DNA from 4 places in the Arthrobacter sp. NQ7 genome. Region 1 is predicted to be linked to each of the others. Evidence: riboswitches for the same ligand, from Rfam matches in the RefSeq annotation. Region 1 holds a riboswitch; each other region holds the start of a gene.
The links. Region 1 has a riboswitch for S-adenosylmethionine ahead of metX (homoserine O-acetyltransferase MetX). Riboswitches for the same ligand answer to the same signal wherever they lie in the genome.
Positions count from the first base shown of each region.

Region 1 (4,155 bases):
GATCGGGGCGAGGGAACCGGCCACGATCGACGTGACCTGGTAACCCAGGGAGACGCCGGAGTAGCGCATCCTGGTGGGGAACATTTCGGCCATGATGGCGGGCTGCCCGGCGTACATGAAGGCGTGGAACACCAGGCCGATCATGATGGCGGCCAGGATGATGGCGTCGTTCTTCGTGTCCATCATGGGGAAGGCGAAGAAGCCCCACGTTGCACCCATAATGGCGCCGGCCATGTAGACGGGCTTGCGGCCGAAGCGGTCCGACAGCTTGCCAACCATGGGCACGACGGCGAAGTGGACGGCGTGGGCAAGGAGCAGCAGCAGCAGGATGCGCGTGGTATCGGCCTGCACCACGGTCTTCAGGTAGGTGATGGAGAACGTCACCACGAGGTAGTAGAGGATGTTCTCCGCGAAACGCAGGCCCATGGCGGTGAACACGCCGCGCGGGTAGCGCCGGAACACCTCGGCCACGCCGTAGCCCTTGTGGCCGGCGTCCACCTCCTTGCGGGCTTCCAGGAAGATGGGGGCATCGTTGACCTTGGTGCGGATGTAGTAGCCGATCAGGACGATCACGGCGGACAGCCAGAACGCCACGCGCCAGCCCCAGCCCAGGAAGGCGTCCTGGGTCAGGGTGGAAGACAGGATGAACAGCACGGCCGTGGCCAGCAGGTTGCCCAGCGGCACCGCGGACTGCGGCCAGCTGGCCCAGAAGCCGCGGGACTTGCTGGGGCTGTGTTCGGCGACGAGGAGGACGGCGCCGCCCCATTCCCCGCCGACGGCGAAGCCCTGGGCGAAGCGGAGGAAGACCAGCAGCGCCGGAGCCCAGTACCCGATCTGCTGGAACGTGGGCAGGCAGCCCATGAGGAACGTGGACACGCCCACCAGGATGATGCTCAGCTGCAGCAGCTTCTTGCGGCCGAACTTGTCACCGAAGTGGCCAAAGACGATGCCGCCGATGGGCCGGGCCACGAAGCCGACGGCGTAGGTGAGGAAGGCGGCGATGATGCCGTCCAGTTCGGTGCCGGCATTGGGGAAGAAGGCCTTTCCAAAGACCAGCGTGGCAGCTGACGCATAGAGGAAGAACTCGTACCACTCCACGACCGTGCCGGCCATGGACGCGGTGACCACTTTCTTGAGGCCGGAGGCCTTGATGTCAGTTTCCTCTGTGCGCCTTGCGGCGGAGTTTTCCGTACTCATGTGAACTCCTTCGGCGTCGTCGTCGACACCACGGGGACCAAATCGGTGGCAGCCGGGTGTGATGCACACCACGAAAGCCGGATTCGATGAGTATGGTCTGCACTGAGTGCAACCTCAACGCCGAATAGTGCAGAGGGCATCTGCAGGAATGCACATCCGCCCTGACCCGGGACCCGCAGGAGTGGGGATGCGCCTTGCCTTCTAGACCAGGAAGCTGCTCCGCAACTGGTGCCCCAGCTGGCCGATTTCGGTGAGGAAACCGTCATGTCCGATAGGCGCCTGGATAACGTGGACGTCCACGTCCCCGGGCAACGCCTGGGCGAGTTCCCGGGATTGCGACGGGAAATACAGCCGGTCGGAGTCAACGGCTGCCACGAAGAACCGCGCAGTGGACCTGGCGAGGGTCTCTGCCAGTGTTCCCCTGCCGCGGCAAACGTCGTGGCTCATCAGCGCCTCAGTCAGGGCGATGTAGCTGTTGGCGTCGAAGCGCTTCACGAGCTTGTTGCCCTGGTGGTCCAGGTAGCTTTCAACCTGGTAGCGGCCGCGGGCCGCGAGCACGTCCCCCTGGAGGGGCGACTCCGGCGCCTGGGGCGCCCGGCCGAAGCGGCCCTCAAGTTCCGCCGCCGAGCGGTAGGTGATGTGGGCGATGCGCCGGGCGAGCGCCAGCCCGTCCTCCGGGCAGGGGCCGCCGTAGTAATCGCCGCCGTTGAAGTGCGGATCCTGCCTGATGGCCAGGGTCTGGGCCTGTGCAAAGGCGATCTGTTCCGCTGTGCTGGCGGCGCCGACGGAAATGACGGCGCAGCGCTGCACCCTCTCCGGGTAGGTGACGGCCCATTCCAGCGCGCGGGCGCCGCCCATGGATCCGCCCAGGACCGCGAACCAGCTCTTGACGCCCAGCTGGTCCGCCAGCCTGGCTTCCGCGACGGTGCTGTCGCGGAGTGTGACGAGGGGAAAACGGGAACCCCACGGGGCTCCATCCGGGGCCGGCGAGGACGGCCCTGTGGACCCGTAGCAGCCGCCTACGATGTTGACCGATACGACGAAGAACCGGTCGGTGTCCACGGGGGCACCCGGCCCGGCAAGCTGTTCCCACCAGCCCTCTTCGTCGGTGTCGCCGCGGGTCACGTGCGTGCTGCCGGTCAGGGCGTGCTCGATCAGGATGGCGTTGCTGCCGTCGGCGTTCAGCGTGCCCCAGGTTTCGTAGGCCAGCGTAACGTCGGGAAGGTATCCCCCGGCTTCAAGCTCCAGTCCGCCAATGGAGGCGTAACGGACAATTCCGTGCTCAGGGGCGGTGGTACGGGTGACGGTAACCGTCATGGCAAGACCTCTTCTACGCGCTTGCCTGCCGTCGTCTGACCGGCAGGCCAGGTCCTCACCCGGGGCACCCCACCGCGGAAGGAGGGTTGCCGGCCAGCAAGCCGGGGCTGTCACTGGCACTCATGACCTGGTACGAGTGTACGAAACACCCCCCGCACCAGGCCAAGAGTATGACCGGTTGTGACTTCCCCGCTTGCCGCCGCCGGAGCGTTCGGGCGGCGGTTGCATGCGCTCCCGACGCCCTGGGCTCCGTGCCCCGTGCGGCCGGCTGCCTGCTGCCTGCGGCCGGCTGCCTGCTAAGCGTCCTTGGCGGCGCGGAACCCCGCTTCCAGGTCCGCCAGGATGTCATCGATGTGTTCCAGTCCGACGGACAGCCGCACCAGCCCCGGGTTCACCCCGGCCACCGCCTGCTGTTCCGGGGAAAGCTGGCTGTGGGTGGTCGACGCCGGGTGGATGACCAGGGAGCGGACGTCGCCGATGTTGGCCACATGGGAGTGCAGCTCAAGGGCGTCGACGAAGCGCTTGCCCGCCTCCGCGCCGCCGGCCAGGTTGAAGGCGACGACGGCGCCCGTCCCCTTGGGCCCGTACTTGCGGCCACGCTCATACCAGGGGCTGGACGGCAGCCCCGCGTAGGCGACCGATTCGACGTCGTCCCTGGCCTCCAGCCAGCGCGCCACTTCCGTGGCGTTGGCGACATGCCGTTCCACCCGCAGGCTCAACGTCTCAAGTCCTTGGGAAATGAGGAATGCGTTGAACGGCGATACCGCCGAGCCCAGGTCCCGCAGCAGCTGGACGCGGGCCTTGAGGATGTAGGACAGGTTGGCGCCCAGGGCGCCGCCTGCTCCGAGGTCGCGGCCGTAGACAAGACCGTTGTAGGTGGGGTCCGGGGTGTTGAAGCCGGGGAACAGTTCGGGGTCCTCGCTGAAATCGAATTTTCCGGAATCGACGATGACGCCGGCGATGGCCGAGCCGTGTCCACCCAAGTACTTGGTGGCCGAGTGGATCACGATATCCGCCCCCCACTCCAGCGGGCGGATCAGGTACGGGGTGGAGAGGGTGTTGTCCACGATCAAGGGGACGCCTGCCTCGTGGGCGACCCTGGAAATGCCCTCGATGTCCAGGACGTCCTGGCGCGGGTTGGACACCACTTCGCCGAAGAAGAGCTTGGTATTCGGCTGGACGGCGTCGCGCCACTGGTCCAGGTTGTCCGGATCGGCTACGAACGTGACGGAGATGCCGAACTTCTTCAGCGTGTGGGCAAAGAGGTTGTAGGTTCCGCCGTAGAGGCTTGGGCTGGCCACGATGTGGTCGCCGGCCTCGGCGATGTTCAGCACGGCGAACGTTTCGGCAGCCTGCCCGGAGCTGAGCAGCAGCGCAGCCAGGCCGCCCTCCAGGCTGGCGATGCGCTGCTCCACGGCGTCCTGGGTGGGATTGCCGATCCGTGTGTAAATGGGGGCGAGCTCAGCCAGGGCGAAACGGTTGGCGGCGCTTTCGGCCGAGGGGAACACGAAGGACGTGGTTTGGTAGATCGGCAGGGCACGGGCTCCCGTGGCGCTGTCAACCTCCTGCCCTGCATGGATCTGGCGGGTTTCGAAGGACCATCCGTTGGACACTGCAAATCTCCTTTGACATGGGCCCGGC
Region 1 covers NZ_JARFXU020000033.1:28,237-32,391, forward strand. The annotation lists gene PUN71_RS21460 (MFS transporter) at 1-1,197, opposite strand, end outside; gene metX (homoserine O-acetyltransferase MetX) at 1,399-2,514, opposite strand; SAM riboswitch class IV at 2,527-2,642, opposite strand; gene PUN71_RS21470 (bifunctional o-acetylhomoserine/o-acetylserine sulfhydrylase) at 2,811-4,127, opposite strand.

Region 2 (4,155 bases), on a different contig from region 1:
GGTGGTCACCCTGTCCTGCCAGTGGGTGACATGCCCCTCGAGCCCGCGGAATTCCGGGCCCACCACGGGCTTGTGGCCTGGCCGGTACACATCACCGGCATGCATGATCCGGGAGAGCCGGTGCACCCAGGGGACGGAGGTGTCCAGCTGGTTCCAGACCAGGCCCAGGGTCCCGTGCGGCCGAAGCACGCGGGCCAGTTCCGTGCTTGCTGCCAGGGGGTCGCACCAGTGCCACGCCTGGGCAACGGTGACGACGTCGAAGGAGGCGTCCGGCAGGCCGGTCGCCTCGGCAGTCCCCGGCGCGGCGGTGGCGGCCGGATAGTGTTCCTCGAGTTGGGCAAGCATGTCCGCCGAGGGGTCGACGGCGGCGACGTCCAGTCCCATGTCCAGCAGCAGGGCAGTGAACTTTCCGGTTCCGGCGCCGACGTCCAGGGCATCATGCGCCCCGGCGGGTACCAGCCACCGGGCTGACTCCTGCGGATAGCCGGGCCGGACGCGCTGGTAGTGCCTGCCGCCGTCCTGGAAACTTTGTCCAAGCTCCCGGCGCCGCCCGTGATCAAGCCTGGGGCCACCCCGAACCACGTGCGGCCTCCTTCAGTCAACGCCCTGCGGTACCTTAAGAATTTACCGTATCTGCAGTGCCGGAAGGGTTGGTGGCAGCGGCCGGCGGCGGTTCGGGGCCGCCGCCGGCTTAGTCGTCGATGCAGGGCGCCGCGCCTGCGGTGCCGGGGGTGTTGGGTGCCCAGTGGGGGTAGGTGCGGGTGTCGTTGGCGGGTACCCACCGGCCAGCGTCCACAACGTAGTCCCATCCCAGGCCGTTGGTCCGCAGTGCCTGGATGCCTGCGAGGAGGCGCGCGGCGTCCTCCAGCCGGGAACCGACACCAAAGCTTGCCCGCAGGGAACCGGACGGCAGCCCCAGGCGCTTGAGCAGGGGGTGGGCGCAGAAACGTCCGTCGCGCAGGCCCACGCCGTGCTCCGCGGAGAGGTAGGCGGCCACCAGTCCCGCGTCGTAGCCCTCGACGGAGAAGTTGACCACGCCGATAGTGTCCGTTTCCGGGTTGGTGTCCTTGAAGATCTGGTGGACGGTCACGCCGTCGATGCGCTGCAGGCCCTCAACAAGGAATGAGCGGATGGCGGATTCGTGGGCGTGCCAGCGGTCCTGGTCCAGACCCGCGATCACCTGCGTGGCGCGGGCCAGGGTGGCGGCACCGAGGACGTTCGGCGAGCCCCCCTCATGGCGGGCCGGCCCGGTGGCCCAGCTGACGCCGTCGAGCCGTGCTTCCTTGACGGCACCGCCACCGGCAAGGTGCGGGACGCCGGCGTCCAGCCAGTCGGGCCGTCCCACCAGGACGCCTGCACCGAAGGGCGCGTACAGCTTGTGCCCGGAAAACGCGAGGTAGTCGACGTCGTCGGCAGTGATGTCCACCCGGCGGTGCGGTGCGAGCTGTGCCGCGTCCACCACGATCCGGGCGCCATGCTGGTGGGCCAGTGCGGCCAGGGCCCGGATGGGCAGGATCTCGCCCGTGACGTTGGATGCGCCCGTGACGGCCAGCAGGCTCACCCCCCCCTGCTCCAGTTCGGCGCGCACGGCGTCCAGGGTGCCGGCGATGGTGTCCGCGGCCACGATGCTGCGGTGCGGGACGCCCTGCCATGGCAGGAGATTGGCATGGTGCTCGATGTCCAGGTAGAGGACATCGCCGGCCGGGCGGCCATCGTGCAGGGGCAGGCAACCGGCCAGCAGGTTCAGCGAGTCGGTGGTGTTGCGGGTGAAGATGACCGAGTCATCCGGCCGGCCGCCCACAAAGTCGCGGACGATGCTGCGGGCGTTCTCGTACACCGAGGTGCTGATTTGGGAGGCGTACCCGGCCCCGCGGTGGACGCTCGCGTAGTAGGGCAGGATTTCGTTCAGGTAGGCCGACACCACCGACAGGGCCGGTGCTGACGCGCCGTAGTCGAGGTTCGCGTAGCGGACGTGGCCGCCGGCAATCAGGGGCGCCTGGATCTCGGCGCCGGTAACGGCAGCGAGGGGCCTGCCGGCGGCGGCGTGGCGTGCATCGGGGACGGCAGCGTCGGCAATGGCGTGCTGGGGGGAGACGGTGGCAGTTGTCACAGAGACCTCACTTGACTACAGGACTCCGGCGTTAGGAATCCGCGCTTGCCGTATCCGCTCCGGACCGGCCTGGTCGTCACCCGGGGCACCCCACCGCGAATGGAGGGTTGCCGGCCAGCAAACCGGGGTTTTGCGCTGGCACTCGTGACCTGCATAAAAGCGTAGGACATCGGGCGGCCAGGACTGAAGCCGCGGCAATTGTTAAGGGTTTTGTTACGCGCCATCGAATAAACGACGCCGGACGCCCCTTTGGGGAGGCGCCCGGCGTCGTAAAATTCGCGGAAGAAGGGGATCGGCGGCCGTTACAGCAGGTCGTCGAGGTACGGATTGAGCCGGTGCAGCACCTCTGAGTGCAGGATCGAGTTGGTGGCCAGCGCGTTCCCGCCAAACGGCCCGTCCTCGCCTTCCAGGGAGGTGAAGCGGCCGCCGGCCTCCACCACAATGGGCACCAGGGCCGCCATGTCGTAGAGGTTCAGCTCCGGTTCGCAGGCGATGTCCACCGAGCCCTCGGCCACCATGCAGTAGGACCAGAAGTCACCGTAGGCCCTGGTCCGCCAGACGTCCTCGGTGAGGCCGAGGAATTCATCCAGGTTTCCGCGTTCCTTCCATCCCGTGAGGCTGGAGTAGGAGAGGGACGCGTCTGAGAGGCTGGACACGTTGGAGACCCGAAGCCTGGTCGCGGCAGCCAGCGACCGGCCCATGTAGGCGCCCATGCCCTTCGCGGCCCACCAGCGCTTGCCCAGGGCAGGGGCGCTGACCACGCCCACCACGGGCTCGCCCTCGTCCACCAGGGCGATCAGCGTGGCCCACACCGGAACGCCGCGGACAAAGTTTTTGGTCCCGTCAATGGGATCGATGATCCAGCGCCGCGAGCCGTGGCCGGTGCTGCCGAATTCCTCACCCAGGACGGCATCGCGGGGCCGGGAGCGGGAGAGCTGGCCGCGGATGGCTTCCTCGGCGGCCTTGTCGGCGTCGGTGACCGGCGTCAGGTCCGGCTTGGTCTCAACGTGGAGGTCCAGGGCCTTGAAGCGGCTCATGGTCTGGTCGTCCACGGAGTCGGCCAGGACATGGGCCAGGCGCAGGTCATCGTTGTAGCTCGAAGCGGGTTGGATCATGGTTCCAAACTACCGTCTGCGGGCGCTTCCGCCGGGAGAACGCGTCAGTTGACGCTGCCAAGCTCCTTGGTTTCCTGCGCTTCCATCCGCGGGTCGGTACCGAGCAGCCGCCGCAGGGACGCCAGCCTGGCCGGTCCCGTGGGGCCGGCGTGTCCGCCGCCCACCCAGTCATCGAGGCCGCAGTTCACGGCGGTCGCCGTGTGCTTGCAGCCGCGCTCGCAGTTGTCGATGCCGGGGGAGAGGTCCGGGAAGGACCGCAGGATCCGGTCAGGGTCCACGTGGGCCAGGCCGAAGGAGCGGATGCCGGGGGTGTCGATGATCCAGCTGCCGGGCGGTGCGTCTGCCAGGCGCAGGGCCAGGGCGGACGACGACGTGTGCCGGCCCCGCCCGGTCACGGCGTTGACTCCGCCGGTGGCCCGCTCGGCGCCGGTCAGGGCGTTGACCATGGTGGACTTGCCCACGCCCGAGTGTCCGAGCATCACGGTGACCTTGCCGTCCAGGTGGGCCCGGAGGGCAGCCACCGCCGCGCTGTCCAGCCGGGCCGAAAGGCCGTCGTCGGAGCGGGCATCGATTCCCGAGGCCCGGGCGTCCGCCGTCCGGCTGATGATCACCGGGAAGTCCAGGTGGGTGTAGTTGGACAGCAGGTCCGCGGGGTCCTTGACGTCGGCCTTGGTGACCAGCAGGATCGGCTCGATCCCGGCGTCGTAGGCGGCCACCAGGGCACGGTCGATGAAGCCAGTGCGGGGTTCCGGATTGGCGGCTGCCACAACAATCACCAGTTGGTCGGCGTTGGCCACGACCGCGCGCTCGACGGGGTCGGTATCATCCGCGCTGCGGCGCAGGAGCGTGTGCCGGTCCTGGATCTTCACCAGGCGGGCCAGCGTATCCGGGGCACCGGACACGTCACCCACCAGGGAAACAAAATCACCG
Region 2 covers NZ_JARFXU020000002.1:198,569-202,723, reverse strand. The annotation lists gene PUN71_RS03750 (class I SAM-dependent methyltransferase) at 1-582, opposite strand, end outside; gene PUN71_RS03745 (aminotransferase class V-fold PLP-dependent enzyme) at 692-2,110, opposite strand; SAM riboswitch class IV at 2,147-2,260, opposite strand; gene hisN (histidinol-phosphatase) at 2,413-3,225, opposite strand; gene rsgA (ribosome small subunit-dependent GTPase A) at 3,270-4,155, opposite strand, start outside.
Region 2: linked by a shared signal. The riboswitch ahead of PUN71_RS03745 (aminotransferase class V-fold PLP-dependent enzyme) and the one ahead of metX (homoserine O-acetyltransferase MetX) in region 1 are both predicted to bind S-adenosylmethionine.

Region 3 (4,155 bases), on a different contig from region 1:
GCGGCCGCGCAACTGCGTTTCCCGCTGCGCAGATTCATCCCCGACGCGCCAATTCCTCTCCGCGGCCCCTATCCGGGCAGCGAAGAGGAATTCCCGCGTCGGATAGAAGGCTGCGCGTCGGGGAACGCCGGGCCATGAGCCCGCGAACCATGCGGCTAGATCTGCTTCAGTGCCTGTTCCAGATCGCGGATAAGGTCTTCCGGATCCTCCAGCCCCACGGACAGCCTGACCACGCCGTCGCTAAGCCCGATGGCCGCCCGCCCTTCAGGCCCCATGGCGCGGTGCGTCGTGGTGGCGGGGTGGGTGATCAGTGACTTGGCGTCGCCCAGGTTGTTGGAGATGTCGATGATGCGCAGCCCGTCCAGCAGCGCGAAAGCCGCTTCCTTCGCCGAGCGCCCCGCGGAAGGAGCCAGCTCCAGCGTGAGCACCGTGCCGCCGGCGCTCATCTGCTTCGCCGCCAGGGCATACTGCGGGTGCGACTTCAGCAGCGGGTACTTCACCCAGCTCACGGCGGGCTGTTCCTCCAGCCACTCCGCCAGCCGCAGGGCAGTGGCCGAGGAGTGGTTGACCCGCAGGCCCATGGTTTCCAGGCCCTTGGTCAGGACCCAGGCGTTGAACGCCGAAAGTGCGGGGCCGGTGTGGCGCATCAGCTGCTTGACGGGGCCGTCGATGAACTCCTTGGTGCCCAGGATGGCGCCGCCCATCACCCTGCCCTGCCCGTCGATGTGCTTGGTGCCGGAGTAGACGATGACGTCGGCACCGAGGTCGCCGCAGCGCTGGAGCAGGGGAGTGGCAAAGACGTTGTCCGCCACCACCGTTGCACCGGCCGCGTGCGCCAGTTCGCTGACGGCGGCGATGTCTACGATCTCCTGCATGGGGTTGGACGGGGATTCGAAGAAGACGGCGGTGGTGGGCGTGGAGAGCGCCTCCCGCCACTGGTCCAGGTCGGGTCCGTCCACGAAGACGGTCTCCACGCCCCACCGCGGCAGAATCTCGTTCAGGATCACGAAGCAGGAGCCGAACAGTGAGCGGGCGGCCACCACGCGGTCGCCGGCAGCCAGCAGGGCACCCAGGGCGGTGAACACCGCGGACATGCCCGACGCCGTCGCGAAGCATGCTTCGGTGCCTTCCAACAGCCTGAGCCGCTCCTGGAACGTGGCCACCGACGGGTTGCCGTAGCGCGAGTAGACAAAGCGCTCGTCCTCGCCGGTGAAGGCGCGTTCGGCTGCAGCGGCGGACTCGTAGACGAAGCCTGAATTCAGGAAGATGGCCTCGGACGTTTCCTGGAAGTTTGTGCGGTCAAGGCCGCCGCGGACGGCCTGCGTGTCGGGGTTCCAGCCGGGGGCGTCTTGGTTGAAGCTCACTTAGTTCTTTCCGAGGTTGGTGGGCAGGCCGCGGTTCTTCCAGCCATTGACGGTGCGTTCGCCGTAACGGTCCGGTTCGCCTTCGAAGCCTTCCAGCACGTTGTAGGACGTGAAGCCGGCCTGGGTGGCGGCGGTGGCGGCGGCAATGGAGCGCTGGCCGGAGCGGCACAGGAATACCAGCTCCGCGGCCGGGTCTTCCGGCGCCTGTTCCTTGAGGTCCTGGACGAAGCGCGGGTTGGGAATGCCGCCGGGGAAGGTCCACGGGATGAACAGGGGATCGTTGTCCGTGGCCTTGGTGTCCGGGATGCCGATGTGGGCCCATTCGCCCTCCGTGCGCACGTCCACCAGGATGGCGCCCTGCTCCAGCTTGGCCCAGGCTTCCTCGGGGGTCAGGTCTCCTGCGTAGCTCATGCGTGGCCCTCGCCGTCGAATTCGAGGTCCCCGCCGGCGTCGAGCTGGTCCACGGCGGTAGCCACGGCGGCGTCCGCGGAAGCGATGGCTGCCGGAAGGACGATCGCCTGCGCCACGATCACGCTGGTGCCGTTGAAGGTTGCCGCCGGGCTGCCGTGCAGCACGTAGCCTTCGGCCAGGGCGTTGGAGATCCGCTCACAGAATTCACGGTTGTCCGGGCCGCTGATGAGGCGGTAGGACAGTCTCTCGTCGGGGGCAGGTGCGTCAGACATGACGGATCTCCTTCTTTCACGCTTGCAGCTCGAGTCGGTCGATATGCCGAGTATTCACCTGAGGCACCCCGCCGCGAAAGGGAGGGTTGCCGACCGGCCAGTCAGGGCTTCACACCGGTACTCATTACTCCCCAAAAACGTAACACCTGCCGCGAAAACGCGCATCGCCGCCGTCGTCATGTTCCGTAATTCAGCAGCCACCCGAGGCGATAGGGTTCTTACCGTGGGGCGCCGCCCCGACGTCAGAGCAATGAGTGCCGGGGGGTTCTTGTCAGCATGCGGGGAAACACGTCGCACCACCACGCGGTCCGCCGCAGCCGTCCACGTTCCGTCGCCGCCGTGGTGGCCGGGCTCCTGATCAGCCTGCTGGCCCTGGTCGGCCCGGCCAGTGCCGCCCAGGCCAGTGCAGCCCAAGCAGGTGCCGCCCAGTCCGCAGCAGCCGCCCCGGACCCGGGAAAACCGTGGCTGGGCGCGGTGCTCGAATGGGGCGAGGACACCGCTGCCGGTTTCAGTGACCGGCTCGGTGCCGACCCCGCGGTTTTCGGCCACGACATCACCATGCCGTACCGCGAGGCGGAACGGAGCGATCTCGACGGATTCCTGCAGCAGGCGGCGGGCAGGGGCGCCCATGCGCTGCTCACCGTGAGGCCGTCGGTGCCGCTGGACCAGCTCGGTGCCCAGGAGGCCGAGGCCTTCGCGCAGCAGGTACGCGACCTGGCCTCCGGCTTCAAGGGGCAGCTGATGATCCGCTTTGCCCCCGACATGAACGCAAGCTGGGTGGCCTGGGGGCAGCAGCCGGCCACCTACCGCAAGGCCTTCCAGGCCGTGACGGCAGCTTTCAGGAAGTACGACGGCGGCCGGGTCACCATGGTGTGGGCCCCTTACCTGGGCAAGGACTACCCCTTTGACAGGAACCGGAGTGCCCCGCAGCCGGGAAGTGAAGGGTTTTCGCTCCTGGACACCAACGGTGATGGAACCTGGGATGGGCGCGACAGCGCCTACGCCCCCTACTATCCCGGGGATGACGCCGTGGACTGGGTGGGCCTGGCCGCCTACCATGACGACACCGCCGGCGGGACGGCCGTCAACACGGCTCCCCGAACCGATGAACTGAAGGACATGCTCACCGCGTCCGGCGGCGAGAACTTCTACGGCACCTACTCACAGCGGCACGGCAAGCCCTTCCTCCTCCAGACATCCGCCTTTTACAGCCCTGCAGCCGGAGGCGCGGCCGAGTCGGACATCAAGGCCGGCTGGTGGGACCAGGTGGTGGGGACTGCAACCTCCCCTGACTTCGCCACGACAGCGGCCGTCGTATGGGACGAACGGACCAGCACACGGGACACCGGGGTGGCAAGCATCAGCTGGCTGCTCACGGGGCGCCCGGAGATCGCCAAAGCAGCACTGGACAGGCTGAAGTCTTCCCCCATCGTCACCGGCCCGGTCACCGATGTGGCGTCCGGAAGCACCTACGTCCGTGCCAGCACCCTGTCCGGCGCGGCGGCCTGGAGTGTTGCTGCCGCCATGGCCATCCTCCTAATGGCTCTTTGGCAGATACCGCGACGGATCAGCGCGGCGACCGCCTGGAGCTACCAGGACCCCTCCAGCAGGGACTCGCGGGTTGACCTGCTGCGCGGCATGGCCATCGTCTTCGTGGTGGTCAACCACCTTGGCATGGCTTCGCTGTTCCAGCTGCTTACGCAGGAGGCCGTGGGTTTCGTCTCCGGTGCTGAGCTTTTTGTCCTGTTCTCCGGACTGGTGGTGGGCATGGTGTACGGGCCCAAAGCCAAGGAGGACTTCGGCCAGGTGGTGGACCTCACCTCGCGCCGCGCCGGAAAGCTCTACGTCACGGCACTGGCCGTCCTGGTCGGCGTCTTCCTGCTGTCCCTGCTTCCGTTCTTCAACACCGAAGCCCTGACCACCTTCGTGGACCAGGGAACCGGGGGCGCCGGGCACACAGGGGCGGGGCGCACGTACGACCTGTATGCCGGCATGTCCTCGCTGTTCCAGTTCCCCGTGCCCCCGCAGGTGCTGCCGGCCATCGTGCTGCTGCAGTTCGGGCCCTGGCAGTTCAACGTCATGGGCCTTTACGTGGTCCTGCTGCTTGT
Region 3 covers NZ_JARFXU020000017.1:25,326-29,480, reverse strand. The annotation lists gene PUN71_RS16400 (O-succinylhomoserine sulfhydrylase) at 156-1,364, opposite strand; gene PUN71_RS16395 (rhodanese-like domain-containing protein) at 1,365-1,775, opposite strand; gene PUN71_RS16390 (DUF1737 domain-containing protein) at 1,772-2,047, opposite strand; SAM riboswitch class IV at 2,061-2,176, opposite strand; gene opgC (OpgC domain-containing protein) at 2,324-4,155, shown strand, end outside.
Region 3: linked by a shared signal. The riboswitch ahead of PUN71_RS16390 (DUF1737 domain-containing protein) and the one ahead of metX (homoserine O-acetyltransferase MetX) in region 1 are both predicted to bind S-adenosylmethionine.

Region 4 (4,155 bases), on a different contig from region 1:
TGATGTTCTCCCGGTCCGGGCCCTGGTTCGGCGGCCGGCCGCCACGGCCGCCGCGCCCAGGAGCAGAAGGCCGCTGCCTGCCAGCAGTCCCTGGAGCACCGCTGCCCCTGTGTTCGCCAGCGGTACTGGCGGCCGCTTCGCCGGCGGGGTCACGGCGTCGTCATTGCCTGCAGCGGTGACTCCAATACCCAAGGTCAGTGATGTGTCCCGCGGATCCTGCGAACCCCCAGGCCGGGACAGGATGAAGCGGAGGTAGGGTGAAGTGCCGCCGCGCAGATCCCGCAAGGGAACCAGCACATCCTGCCGGTGTTCGGCCAGCGCCACCGGCGCTATGCGCGGTGTGGACCCGGTGGGACAGCGCAAATCCCCGCCCAGGCCGCTGCTCCCCTGCCACTGGACATCGCATTCGTCCACAGAAACCAGGTAAGTGTTTGTGCCGGCGATCCCGCCATCAGCAGTCAACTGCAGGGTCGACTGACCGCTGGGCTGGTCCACCGAAACGCCAATCTGCCAAGTGAAGGACTCCCCTGCTTGAAGCGCAGGAAGGGCCAATGGATACACCGACGAAGAAAGGGAAAGGAAACCTGCCGCTCCCGTCTCCGGAACCGGCACCAATGGTTCGTCAGCCACCGCTGCGACGGGCGCAGCGGTGGCCAGCAGAACTGCGATAACCCCCGCGGCTCTTGCGACGTGCCTGAAGCTGGGTCCCGCCATGTCAATTACGACCTTACTGTTGTGGTTTCGCCGGGGGTTCGTCGTCGACCTCCACCTGGCCAGTTGCACCATGCCGCGGCCAGTAGGCCCATGTCACCAGCATCGTCACAGCGAGCGTTGCTGCGCCCAGGAACTCCGGCCCCCGTGAAGCCATAACCCAGGCTCCTAAGCCGGGAACAGTGAACAGCACCTTCTGGGCCGTGGCCACCTCGTAGGGCAAAGGGTCATCCGACGTGTTGGCGTCGCCGCGAAGCCTTAGCGATGCGGTGGCCCCCTCCACACTGGGCGGGTCAACTGCCACCACGCGGTGGGTCACGAGGGCGGTCGCCGCTTCCCGGCGGACCGACACGACGTCGCCCGGGACGAGATCCTTGGCGGTGACCTGCACGGTCAGGGACAGCGCTCCGACCGGATAGAGCGGCTCCATCGATCCTGTGCGGAAAACGATGAAGGACGCCTTGAAGAAAAAGCCGAGGACCAGGCAGAGGATGCATGCCAGTCCCAGCAGGGCAACGAGGGAAAGCAAGACCTCCCTGAGCCCCCTGGCCGCGCCTCGAACAGCCGGCGGGACCCGGGTTCCGGAGGGCACGCCCGCCGCCCGGAACCCGGACTTAGGCATGGCCAATATCCGCCCCACCCGGGGTGCTACGGCAGGCCTACAGTGCTTGAGAACTTCCAGAGCGGGACGGTCTTCATCCCCTGCAGCGTTGCCGGGGCATCCGTGGGAAGGGTCAGGGCAAAGCACACATCCACCGCGGTGCCACTGTTCACGTTGTCACCCTTGGGCAAGTTGATATTTGTCGCTGCCCCGGGCACGGAAATGGTATTGAGATTTGAGCCTGCCGGCACGATGTTTCCGTTCTGTACTGAACTAAAGCCGGTGGCGTTGCATGAGGACCTGGGTACACCCTGCTTGGCCTCGTAGCGCAGGGCCGTGTAGAGCTGGGAGGAGTTGGTGACGCTGTCAATCGGAAGTAATTGAGCTGCCTCCGTCAAGCTGGCAACCAGGGCTTCGGAGCCCGCTACCGCCCGCAGCTGCATAGGCGCGTATACGGTGCTGCCGGGCACCAGATCGTCCGCGTTGACACTGAAGGTCAGCGCTCCACCGGGACGAAGCTCTTGATCACTCCACGCTTCGGTGCCGCCGGTGCCGCTCCAGGTGTTCTGCTGCATCTGGTACACCTTAGTGCCCGGGCCGCCGCCGTTTTCGCTCTGGCCGAAGACCCACTCGTTATCCGTCCACGCAGCCAGTGTGAAGGCCGCGCCGATCCCCAAGACAAGCCCGCCGGCAAGAATGGCGCGGACTTTATTAGCTTTTTGCGAGCGCGGCTTAGCGCTGGTTGATTCAACCATGCTTTCCCCCAAATTAGAATTAAACCCCGAACGGTAAGAACCGGGACACGGGTATGGGGGATTATCGGTATTTCCCCCAAAAGACCGATGTTTCTACACCATCATTACTTACTAATTAAAGTCAAGTCGGTGTATTAAATGTTATCAACGGCCGCTTTCCCGCGGTTGAATGGGGCGGACCCGCTGCCCCTGACGGCGCCGCGCCACATTCTGAAACCGATTTGCCCCGCCGCCTTGCTGTCGCTTTAGGTGGGAGTGAACCATCCGGAGCGGCCAAGAGACCTGGCTCAGTGACGCCGCAGCAACCACGGTCCGGCAGCACAGCCGCCGGCCGAAGGTGCTACTGCCAGGACCGATGGAAAGGAACCCAGCATGTCTTTGAACACCGATCACATCCGCGTAACCCACGCCGGCTCGTTGCCCCGGACGCCGGAGCTTATCGCGGCCAACGCCGCCAGGGAGGCCGAGGGAATTACCCCGGGGTTCCTGGAACTCCTCGAAGGTTCCGTGGTGGACGTGGTGCAGCGCCAGAAGGACCTGGGCATCGACATCCCAAATGACGGCGAGTACGGGCACACCATGTCCAGTTCCGTGGATTACGGTGCGTGGTGGAACTACTCCTTTGCGCGTCTGGGCGGCCTGGAGCCGACGAATGTGGACCGCTGGGCCGATGCGCAGGTGCACCGCTCTTCCCCCGGCAACATCGTCCTGACCTCCTTCCCGGACCGCCGGGACCGGCAGGCGTTCAACGAGGCCTACAACGACCCCTCCTCCGGCATCCTCACGCACCGCAAGAGCGTCGCCCAGCCCAAGATCACCGGGCCCCTGACCTACACCGGCCAGGACCTGGTGGCATCGGACGTCCGGAACCTGAAGACCGGACTGGCTGCGGCCGGGCTCTCGGACGGCTTCGTTGCGTCCCTCTCCCCCGGCTCCTGCGCGCGGCTGGCCAATGAGTACTACAAGACGGATGAGGAGCTCGTCTACGCCTGTGCCGATGCCATGCGGGAGGAATACAAGGCCATTATCGATGCCGGCCTCACGGTCCAGCTCGATGATCCGTCCCTGGCCGAAAGCTGGGACCAGATCAACCCCGAACCGTCCCTGGAGGACTACCTGAAGTTCATCCAGCTGCGCGTTGAGGCCACCAACTGGGCGCTGCGCGACCTCCCGCAGGAACAGATCCGCCTGCATGTCTGTTGGGGTTCCTGGCACGGCCCGCACACCACGGACATCCCCCTTGCCGACATCATCGGGTCAGTGCTGCAGGTCAACGCCGGCGCATACTCCTTCGAAGCAGCCAACGTCCGCCACGAACACGAATGGCGGGTATGGGAGGACACCAGGCTCCCCGAGGGCAAGGCGATCATCCCCGGCGTCGTTTCGCACGCCACCAACGTGGTGGAACACCCTGACCTGGTGGCAGACCGCATTGTCCGCTTTGCCGACATCGTGGGCCGCGAGAACGTCGTCGCCTCCACCGACTGCGGCCTGGGCGGCCGCGTCCACCCGCAGATCGCCTTCGCCAAACTGGAGGCCCTGGGCGAGGGCGCACGCCGCGCCACCAAACATCTCTGGTAGCACTGAAGCCCGAAACGCCGGCTGTGCCTTCCATCACCGGAAGGCACGGCCGGCGTTTCGCTTCCCGCGGCTTGCTAAACTGGACAAGGCCGGCCAGGAGCCGGCCCACCCCAACCAACCGCCACCGACATGACGCGCGCCCGCGTGCCCGTTTCGGTGACGGCAGCAATGCCAATCCCCGCAGGAGAACCAGCCCTTCATGACAGCCCTGGCCCCCGAAACATTCCACGAACAGCTCATGAGCCGCCGCTACGAACCCAGCGTGGCCGCCGTCAACGAACTGTGCGACTCCCTGCGGGAAGCCAAGCCCGGAACCACGGTTCCCTACGTGGACCCCATGCACGACGTGGAGGAATGCCGCATCATCAGCCTTTTCTCCAACATCGGCGAGGCGGACAAGTCCGGGTTCATCACGGCAGGGGACCAGGACGCCGCCACCCGTATGCTCGGCATCCAGTGGAAGCTGGGCCTGCGCCCCGAGTTCGTCATGCCGTGGAACATGCACCC
Region 4 covers NZ_JARFXU020000011.1:100,249-104,403, forward strand. The annotation lists gene PUN71_RS13150 (choice-of-anchor G family protein) at 1-1, opposite strand, end outside; gene PUN71_RS13155 (hypothetical protein) at 1-495, opposite strand, end outside; gene PUN71_RS13160 (S24/S26 family peptidase) at 728-1,240, opposite strand; gene PUN71_RS13165 (SipW-dependent-type signal peptide-containing protein) at 1,360-2,067, opposite strand; SAM riboswitch class I at 2,325-2,429, shown strand; gene PUN71_RS13170 (cobalamin-independent methionine synthase II family protein) at 2,440-3,648, shown strand; gene PUN71_RS13175 (uracil-DNA glycosylase family protein) at 3,848-4,155, shown strand, end outside.
Region 4: linked by a shared signal. The riboswitch ahead of PUN71_RS13170 (cobalamin-independent methionine synthase II family protein) and the one ahead of metX (homoserine O-acetyltransferase MetX) in region 1 are both predicted to bind S-adenosylmethionine.